4 regions of the Paenibacillus sp. FSL F4-0236 genome follow, and region 4 is predicted to be linked to each of the others. Evidence: riboswitches for the same ligand, from Rfam matches in the RefSeq annotation. Region 4 holds a riboswitch; each other region holds the start of a gene.
The links. Region 4 has a riboswitch for cyclic di-AMP ahead of NSQ29_RS24745 (hypothetical protein). Riboswitches for the same ligand answer to the same signal wherever they lie in the genome.
Positions count from the first base shown of each region.

Region 1: linked by a shared signal. The riboswitch ahead of NSQ29_RS00830 (TrkH family potassium uptake protein) and the one ahead of NSQ29_RS24745 (hypothetical protein) in region 4 are both predicted to bind cyclic di-AMP.
Region 2: linked by a shared signal. The riboswitch ahead of NSQ29_RS00380 (alpha/beta fold hydrolase) and the one ahead of NSQ29_RS24745 (hypothetical protein) in region 4 are both predicted to bind cyclic di-AMP.
Region 3: linked by a shared signal. The riboswitch ahead of NSQ29_RS26885 (C40 family peptidase) and the one ahead of NSQ29_RS24745 (hypothetical protein) in region 4 are both predicted to bind cyclic di-AMP.

Region 1 covers NZ_JBBOBK010000001.1:182,272-184,471, reverse strand. Annotated here, with positions in the region: gene NSQ29_RS00830 (TrkH family potassium uptake protein) at 1-1,286, opposite strand, end outside; cyclic di-AMP (ydaO/yuaA leader) riboswitch at 1,421-1,602, opposite strand; gene NSQ29_RS00825 (CPBP family intramembrane glutamic endopeptidase) at 1,917-2,200, shown strand, end outside.
Region 2 covers NZ_JBBOBK010000001.1:70,736-72,935, reverse strand. Annotated here, with positions in the region: gene selD (selenide, water dikinase SelD) at 1-166, opposite strand, end outside; gene NSQ29_RS00380 (alpha/beta fold hydrolase) at 323-1,150, opposite strand; cyclic di-AMP (ydaO/yuaA leader) riboswitch at 1,239-1,423, opposite strand; gene NSQ29_RS00375 (hypothetical protein) at 1,645-1,818, opposite strand; gene NSQ29_RS00370 (Nif3-like dinuclear metal center hexameric protein) at 1,903-2,200, opposite strand, start outside.
Region 3 covers NZ_JBBOBK010000001.1:6,033,876-6,036,075, reverse strand. Annotated here, with positions in the region: gene NSQ29_RS26890 (C40 family peptidase) at 1-294, opposite strand, end outside; cyclic di-AMP (ydaO/yuaA leader) riboswitch at 300-441, opposite strand; gene NSQ29_RS26885 (C40 family peptidase) at 802-1,230, opposite strand; cyclic di-AMP (ydaO/yuaA leader) riboswitch at 1,284-1,422, opposite strand; gene NSQ29_RS26880 (hypothetical protein) at 1,637-2,200, opposite strand, start outside.
Region 4 covers NZ_JBBOBK010000001.1:5,544,408-5,546,607, reverse strand. Annotated here, with positions in the region: gene NSQ29_RS24750 (hypothetical protein) at 1-86, opposite strand, end outside; cyclic di-AMP (ydaO/yuaA leader) riboswitch at 220-385, opposite strand; cyclic di-AMP (ydaO/yuaA leader) riboswitch at 806-996, shown strand; gene NSQ29_RS24745 (hypothetical protein) at 1,187-1,603, shown strand; gene kdpF (K(+)-transporting ATPase subunit F) at 1,730-1,807, shown strand; gene kdpA (potassium-transporting ATPase subunit KdpA) at 1,820-2,200, shown strand, end outside.

The DNA of each region.
Region 1 (2,200 bases), 5.4 Mb from region 4:
ATTATTTTACCTTCTGGGTGCTTATACAATGGTTTACCCTGTTTAGGTCCAAGCGCATACACTAATGTTAATGGACCTAGCCGACCTGCAAACATGGTCAGACAGATCAGAATCTTGCCGAAGATAGACAGTTCAGGTGTCAGCCCCATGGTTAGTCCCACCGTGGCAAAAGCTGAGGTCGTCTCAAATAATATCGCTAAGAAATTACTATCCTCTGTTGTGGACAGTAACATCGACACCGTGAGGACCAATAGCAAAGCGAGTAATGTTAACGTCAACGCTTTATAGATACGCTCCTGCGCCAATCGGTAACGGAACAGTACAACATCTTCACGTCCGCGCAGCATCGCGATTACTGCACCAATCATAATCGTAAAGGTTGTAGTCTTGACCCCGCCACCTGTTGATCCTGGAGATGCACCAATAAACATAAGAATAACCATAAAGAACTGTGAGGCTTGCCGCAGTCCGGCAATATCCACCGTATTGGCGCCAGCGGTTCGGGGCGATACCGACTGAAAGAATGCCGATAATATTTTGCCGCCGAAATTTAAATTCCCCAGTGTGCGCTGATTCGTAAATTCAAATATAAAAATAACCAAAGCGCCGATAAGAATAAGCCCTGCAGTGGTGGAGAGTACAACTTTGCTATGCAAAGATAATTTACGTTTGACACGAAACTCCACCAGATCCGACATGACAATAAAACCAATACCGCCAGAGACAATCAGAAACATCACCACGATGTTCACTAGCGGGTCATATACATAATCGGTTAAACTCCGGAAATCCCCGAAAATATCAAATCCAGCATTATTAAACATAGACACCGCATGAAATATTCCAAAATAAATGGCCTTTCCCAGTGGCATATCAAACGCCCAGCGTATGGACAGAAGCACCGCTGCACAGCCTTCGATGACCAAGGAATAAATAAGTACTCTCCGGATCAGTCGAACAATCCCCTCCATAGAGCCTTGGTTCATTGCTTCCTGAAGGATCAGTCTGTCCCGCAAGGAAATTTTGCGTTTCATCATCATGGCAAATAAGGTCGCCATTGTCATAAACCCTAAGCCGCCCACCTGGATAAGCACCATAATTACGGTTTTCCCAAAAATGGTGAATGTCGTCCCGGTGTCCAGCACCACAAGTCCTGTCACACAGGTGGCCGATGTTGCAGTAAACAACGCATCAATAAAACTAACAGCATTCCCGCTGGTACTCGAAATGGGAAGCATTAGCAGCAAGGCTCCAATCAGAATGATCGATGCAAAACCAAGCACCATAATCTGAGGCGGAGAGAGCTTCAGGAACTTTGATTCAGAAACCCTGCGAAACTGTGAAGCCACTACGCTCACCCTCTTATCAAAATTTAAAGAATTCCAACAAAAAAAGCACTGGAAAACCAATGCTACCCTTGGTTCCTGCAGTAAATTAGCCTACGAGGTTAGCTGACGGATTCGGACTGTGCAGGCTGCCCTATTCGTTCCTAGAACGAAATTCACCCCTGATGAATAAAGACAACGCCTATGGCGTATACTCATCTTTTCATTACTTCTTATGGTTCCCCCGTTTTCACCTGAAATTCGGCTATATACAATTGCATACAAATTATATATGTTATTTCGATAAATCACAAAGACACTATTAATGGTGATTCATATGAAAAATGCGGTTTGGAGAGGATGTACCACTAAGAGTGCCTTTTCTCATCACTTTTCCGTGTTTTCCCTGCAATTGCATCGATTTTCATGAAAAATGAAGAAAGAATCACCTTAAATTCATGGTATATATTCAGTTACCTATTCTATAATATCTCTATTACCCATAAAAAGAATATACGATGATTTTTGTAACTATCATGGCACTAATACTATAATGGAACATAACATTGTCAGTTTACAAGGAGGCGTTACATGAATCCCGTTGGCCAGCCCTTACAGCAACGTGCCCTCTCCAAGAGGCTCATCATCTCGGGCATTATCGGTCTTATTCTATTTATTATGTTTCAAATTGCTCCCTCGGTGCTAAATAGCCCTGCCGGGGAAGATACTACTGTCATCAGCAAGGCGGAAGCCCGCGACAAAGCCATATCATTCGCAGAACAAAAGCTGAACTACACCAAAGCACCAACCGATCAGTGGAATGTACTGTACGATACGGACTCTTCCTTTTATGGTTATATGTCCCGCGAGAAGCT
Region 2 (2,200 bases), 5.5 Mb from region 4:
ATACCCCAGCGTCATCACTGGTATCCAGACCCACAAGTAGATCCGGATTAGGAACGGTTGGTGGTAGACTGCGAATAACCTGCATGAGATCGGCGGGACCGATTTTGCAGCCGCAGCCCCCTTTTGAAGATAATGAGGTCAATTTTATGGTTTCGGCTTGAGACATCATGACTCAGCTCCTTTAGATAGTTAGTATCGAATAACTTTAATCTTACATCAGTAGACAGCATTGTACAAAATACAGACATACAGAAGAACGCCCCGTAGCCAGTACATACTCCCCGGCTATGGGACGCCTCTCATTTCTCACTTACCATTAAGATTAACTAATCTGCTGAGTTTCCTGCTGTTTCTCCAAAAACCGCTGAAGTATAGCATTAAATTTCTCCGGCTGACACAGATTACTAGGATCTAATGCGTTAGGGATAATCACTAACTGAGCATGTGGCAGCTGAGACACCATATCCTTCATACAATTAACTCCAAATTCACTAAAGTCACCTACAATACATAAGGCGGGACGCTTAAAAGACTTTAAGCATCTAGTGTAATCCACATGGCTCGTAGCCAGCCTTTGCCGATACAATTCCCTTGGACGTTTATCGAGAAGTCCTCTTCTAATCTCGTTATAAGCCAGATTCCAGCGTTCCCGGTACATCATACGAATCGAAGGCAGTACAAGCTCACTTGGAGCGTAATACATTAACCAGCTACAATAAGCAGCCATAAGCTGGATTTTACCGATTATCGTTGACGCCTGACTTCTACAAAAGCTATCCGCGACAACAATCGCTTTTACTCGCTCTGGATATTGTTTCGCAATATGCTGAACGACGAGCCCCCCATAGGCACTCCCAACAAAAACAGCCTCACGAATACCCAAATCATTTAATAGCATTATTATATCTAGACATTGGGTTTCAATAATCTCGTTTGGGGCCTGCAGTAATTCACCTGATTTGCCATTCCCCCGTAAATCACACAGAATCACTTTATATTTATCAGAAAAATACTCTAATTGTGGCTTGAACATACTATGTGTTAATCCATGTCCATGGATAAACACAACCGGAGTCCCTGTTCCATTGATTTCGTAATAGAGCGAAGTTCCATTCAGTTTAGCAATAGGCAAAGTTAACACCTCTTTCATAGATAGGTTCTACAACTATATCTGCTTTTTAACGCAGCAAAAAACCACAGAGGGATTCTCTGTGGCTATTCATCATCAAATACGCCATTCATCCTCTCTCCATACGCTTACGAGGTTAGCTGTCGGATTCGGGCAGTGAGAGTTGCCCTACCTGCATGGATGCATTTATGCACCTGGAACAGGATTCACCCCATAACTAGTACCGATTGTTACACTGGTTCCCAGTTGTTGGTTCCCCCGCTTTCCTTAACGGAAATTAAGCGGACTTCTTATGTAATTGTCAGTTATGTGATGAATCATACTCCGTGTAAGGTTTCTTGTAAAGTTGAGCCGTGGGCAAAATAATGTTGAAAGCCATGCTTTTCATTTCATATTGAGCATACACTTCGTTTTCTCTTTCTTTTACTCTTGTTTACTCAATATATCTAAAAAAAGCCGAGCGGCCATCAGAGATCAATCCCTGAACCACTCGGCTTCGTTATACAATCATATGGCTACAACAGATCGGCGTTTTTCAATGCATGCTCCCAGCTCGGAAAAAAGAACAGCGCACTTCTCATAAGATCAGGATCGCTTTGCTTCACTTGTTTTTTGCTGATCGAGCTTCCATCAGTTTGAAGCTTTTTGATACGACTTAACACTTCATCAGCCTCCAAAGGAATTTCCATTGAAGCACTCCTTTCTCAGTGACCTGGTTTCCAATCATTTTCTCCATAATATGCAAATTTATTCTTCATTTCGGTTTATACGAATTAAACCAGCTGATAGACCGGTTGTTCAGCAATAAAATAAGTGGGAATCATTGGGTATTTATGTGCCAGAACTTCAGCTAAATATTTCATTCCTGGAGCTTCACTTTCCGCATGACCTAACATAATCAGCGCTTTTGATCTGCCTTGGTGGACAGCATCCCTCACATATTCTGGAGTTTCCCATTCGGGGCCCTCGCCAGCAATAATTAAATCAAGATTGTGCTGATTAAAAAGAGGAATAGCCATCGTCCCACCTCCTCTGTAACCTACTAATATCCCCACATGTCTGCATATCTGG
Region 3 (2,200 bases), 490 kb from region 4:
ACTTGTATTGAAGAATACAAGATCTCCAGATCTTAAATCATCTTGGGAGATAGCAGTACCCATTTGATACTGGGAACCTGATTGGTGTGGTAGGTTTATACCAATTTTATCAAATACATACATTGTAAATCCGGAGCAATCAAATCCATTTGTGGAGATGCCGCCGGATACGTACTTAGTTCCGATGGTCTTGTCGATCACTTTATCCATTTTGGAATCCGCGAAAGCGCTTCCTGCTCCGATGGTGAAAATAATGGAAAAGCTAAGTACTGCTGCTGCTAGCTTCTTCTTCAAAAGTTTATACCCCTTCCGGATGCCTACGAGGTTAGCTTAAGGGTTCGGTTGAAGGTCCCCTATGACCCCTCTAAAAATGGAGGTCAATTCACCCAAAGTTGGTTCCCCCGTTTTCCTAATAGTTAGGAAACTCGGCTGATACTGTTGATTAGGAATAGCTTGTAATCAATACATGACAAAACCTTTGTAAATAACAACTTAATGATTACAAAAATGTTACTAAAATCTTACTGCAGTTATTGTAACAAACAGAGTGCCGCTTGGCAATCGTTTTTAACATAATCATGCAGAAAAATTCGTTTTTTTTAAAGACAAAATGCATATGTAAGCGATAATATTAAACTAATTTTTATATTTATTGAAATTTTTATCAAATAAAAGTGTTTAAAGTCCGTTCTAGAGGTGTAAAGAATATAATAAGGCAAAAGAAAACCTGGATTCGATTAAGTCAATAATCAAACCCAGGTCTATATAATGTAATTGTGAGGTTATAGTTGTGGGGAAGTATTAATCGTAGGCTATAGCTTGATATGAGGAAGTACTCATTACTCTTTTAGCACCAACGTAGCGATTGGCCCAGTAGGACTGGCTAAGTGAAGTGATGGTCACGCCATATGAAGATGATGATTGTGCGAATTTTCCGTTTCCAACATAAATGCCGACATGGGATACGCCGTTGCCCAATGTGTTAAAGAAAACTAGGTCACCTGAACGTAATTTACTTTTGGCTACAGGAGTTCCGACATTATATTGAGCTTTTGAAGTACGGGGCAAAGAAAGACCCACCTTCTTGAATACATACGTAGTAAATCCAGAACAGTCAAACCCGGCAGTGCTAGTGCCTCCGGTTTTATAGGCAACTCCAATTGTCTTTGAAATAACACTGTCCATCTTAGAATCTGCAAAGGCACTTCCTCCACCAATAGAGAACGCCATCACAAGTCCTAGCGCCGCAGCGACGCATGCTTTTCTTAAATTCTTCAAAAAAATTGTACCCCTTCCAATGCCTGTGAGGTTAGCTTAAGGATTCGGTAGAAGGTTCCCCTATGATCACTGCAAAGCGAGATCAATTCACCCAAAATATGGTTCCCCCACTTCCCGGTGCAAGGAATTCGGCGTTTTATGCACCAGATAGTGACTTATCGACATGACTACGACAAATACATGAAGTTATGTAGAAATCGTTTCAAATGATTACAAACTTGTTACCAATGGAACAGGACTTATTGTAACAAAGTCTTTACGATTTTGCAAATCCTCATAATTTGTCTATAACGCGAAAGAGTCCCAGCTCCTGATTCAGGAACCGGGACTCTTATATTATGTTCTGTAATGCTTCAAATTATTGTGGAAATGCTTTACTGTGCCATAGATGATATTGAGCTGAAATTCCCCACATTTTGAAGAGTGTTGAGGGCAGTGATGAAAGTTGACGAATAAGAAGTGCTGGTAGGCCAGGACAGAAGATGCCCGTTATTCCGCACACTAGCAAAAGGATCAGGCCTGCTGCACCAAGTATGATTGAAATTCCTATTGCCGGAATCAGCGACTTCAAGCAAATGAATAAGGAGGAGAACATCCCCGTGCCGCTGGTATAACCAAACTGCATATATAGAAGGAACAGGCGCACGATAAAGATGTATATAAGCCATGCCAATACGTATGGAACTAGATGAAGTAACAAAGAGTAGTTCAGAAAGGAGGACAAGAATAGCCCGTACATTTTTGGAGCAAGCCAGTATAACGGAAGTAGAGCCAGCACCCATTCGATTAGACTGAAGATAAACACTGGAAATCCATAAAGCTTCATACCTGGAAAAAAGAACAGGCCACGCTCTCCTTTTCGCTCCTGATGGAGTTCATGCAGTAATCCTGCCCTTATGAAGGGGGAGAGTAGCAGTCGTAA
Region 4 (2,200 bases):
TCGAACCACAACGCTCCAAAGCAAACATAATTTAGACTTATCGGCTCAAGTAGCCCTTGCTGAGTTCCCCAATAATAGTGTTTCATTCCTTTCACCCCGTCCAGCATGCTATCACCCTATAGATTCAGGTAACGCAAAAACCGCAGCAAGAGGAGGACCTCTGCTGCGGTTTTGGAATACAGGTATACACACACCTGTGCCAAAGCGTGGCGGATCAAGGGTCTCTCTCTTTACGCTTACGAGGTTAGCTGTCGGATTCGGACGGTGAGAGTCGCCCTACCTATGTGAGACTTGAACAGTCTCCTTCGGATTCACCCCAAGTAGGCCATGTGGCCTGATGGTTCCCCCGTTCCCTGCAAATGCAGGAACTCAGCGTTGAATGTATTTCGTGAAATAGATTCAACCCGAATCATACTCTTTTCAAGGTGTTTCTGTAAAAACAGAAAGTGTTCTTTTGAGCGCAATTTAAACCAAATCCTGCCTACTACGACGGAAAAGGGAACCAAATAGGTATTTATTGCGAGTTATCGGGCTTCTTCCTCGCTTAATCTCGACTTCTTGTTTTCTTACCTATAAAGGCGATTTTTTAAGATTTCTACATTTGTGGTGAATAAAATCACATGGTATGCCCGCTTTTCGCTAATGGATTAAAACTCGAGTAAACAAGAGATATAGAGAGATTGGATATCAAGTAAGCGCTATCCGATACGAAAATAGTTTTTAATTTGCATTATTTTGGCATCAATCAGGTTTTACAATTCTTCCTGCATAAGGGTATGATTACTCCTGTTTCAACAACAATCGAATATTTGATCCGCTTAATTTCCGTTAAGGAAAGCGGGGGAACCAACAATCGGCAGACGATGTGAGAGTCGGAAGCCGGTTATGGGGTGAATCCTGTAGAAGATGCGAGTGAGCTCGCATCTTCTACAGGTAGGGCGACTCTCACCGCCCGAATCCGACAGCTAACCTCGTAAGCGTATGGAGAGAGGATGAGTGCAATGTGACCGCTAGCGAGCCACAGAGGAGAATCCTTTGTGGCTTTTTGCTGTGCTTTTTTAAGCAAAGCATTTATGGAAAACCTCACGAAGAGGTCGTTATATTCATCATTAGCGGTAGCTTTTCTTTCAAGATCAGGGTGATCAAGTTCTGATCTTACAAGCAAAGCATTTGAGGAGAATAAGAGATGACAGATCAGAATGAATATGTACTGGTATGTGCGCCAACGAAGGCAGGCGAACATTTTATTAAGCTTCTAAAATTCAGAGGCATTAAGATGGCCGGATTGACCAACAACTTGCCTGAGAAGGCCCTACTCGAAGAGATGGGGATTGAACAAGTCGTTCTAGTTGATACCCGCCATCAGAATACTTGGTTTCGCCCGCCGTTCCCGGTAGGACGGGTATATCTGTTCGAGAGCAGCTTTACGTTATGCTGCCGCTACATTCAGATGTGCCGCACCTGGACGACACAGCCGATTTTTGTAATCACAAGCTCAATAAATCCTAGATTGGTCTATAAAAGACTTGGTGCAAGTTATGTAATCTATTCTCATAGTGGTGATGCTGATTTTCTAATCGATAAATCACCTCATCAAGGATAAAAGAAGGAGTGCGGGAGATATGATGGATCTGTATATGGTGGCTTCGTTAGCTGTAATTTACGGGTTGTTTTATGGATTTATGCGCTGGTGCGCAGGTGTAGTTGAGGATACAGGGAGGGATAAGTTGTGATTCTAGTAATCGCTGTTACCCTACTGTTGTTTGTATATCTGGTTTACGCATTGATTCATCCGGAGAAATTTTAAGGAGGGGCATTCATGGGCATTTTGCAAATAGTTGCTGTAATCGTAATTCTTATCTTGCTGGTTAAGCCGATGGGCACGTATTTATATTATGTATTTTCTAATGAACCGAACCGTACGGATCGATGGTTTGGAGGCATGGAAAAAGGGATTTATAAGCTGATCGGCCTGAAAAAACGGGACGGAATGTCTTGGAAGAAGTATGCGCTCAGCTTTGTGTTAACAAATATCGTATTGGTTACTTTCAGTTACATTGTTCTTAGATTGCAGCGGGGATTGCCGTTAAACCCGAATGGAATTACGGATATGGAACAGACGCTTTCATTCAATACAGTGATCAGCTTTATGACCAATACGAACCTGCAGCATTATAGCGGGGAGACGGGGCTTTCGTAT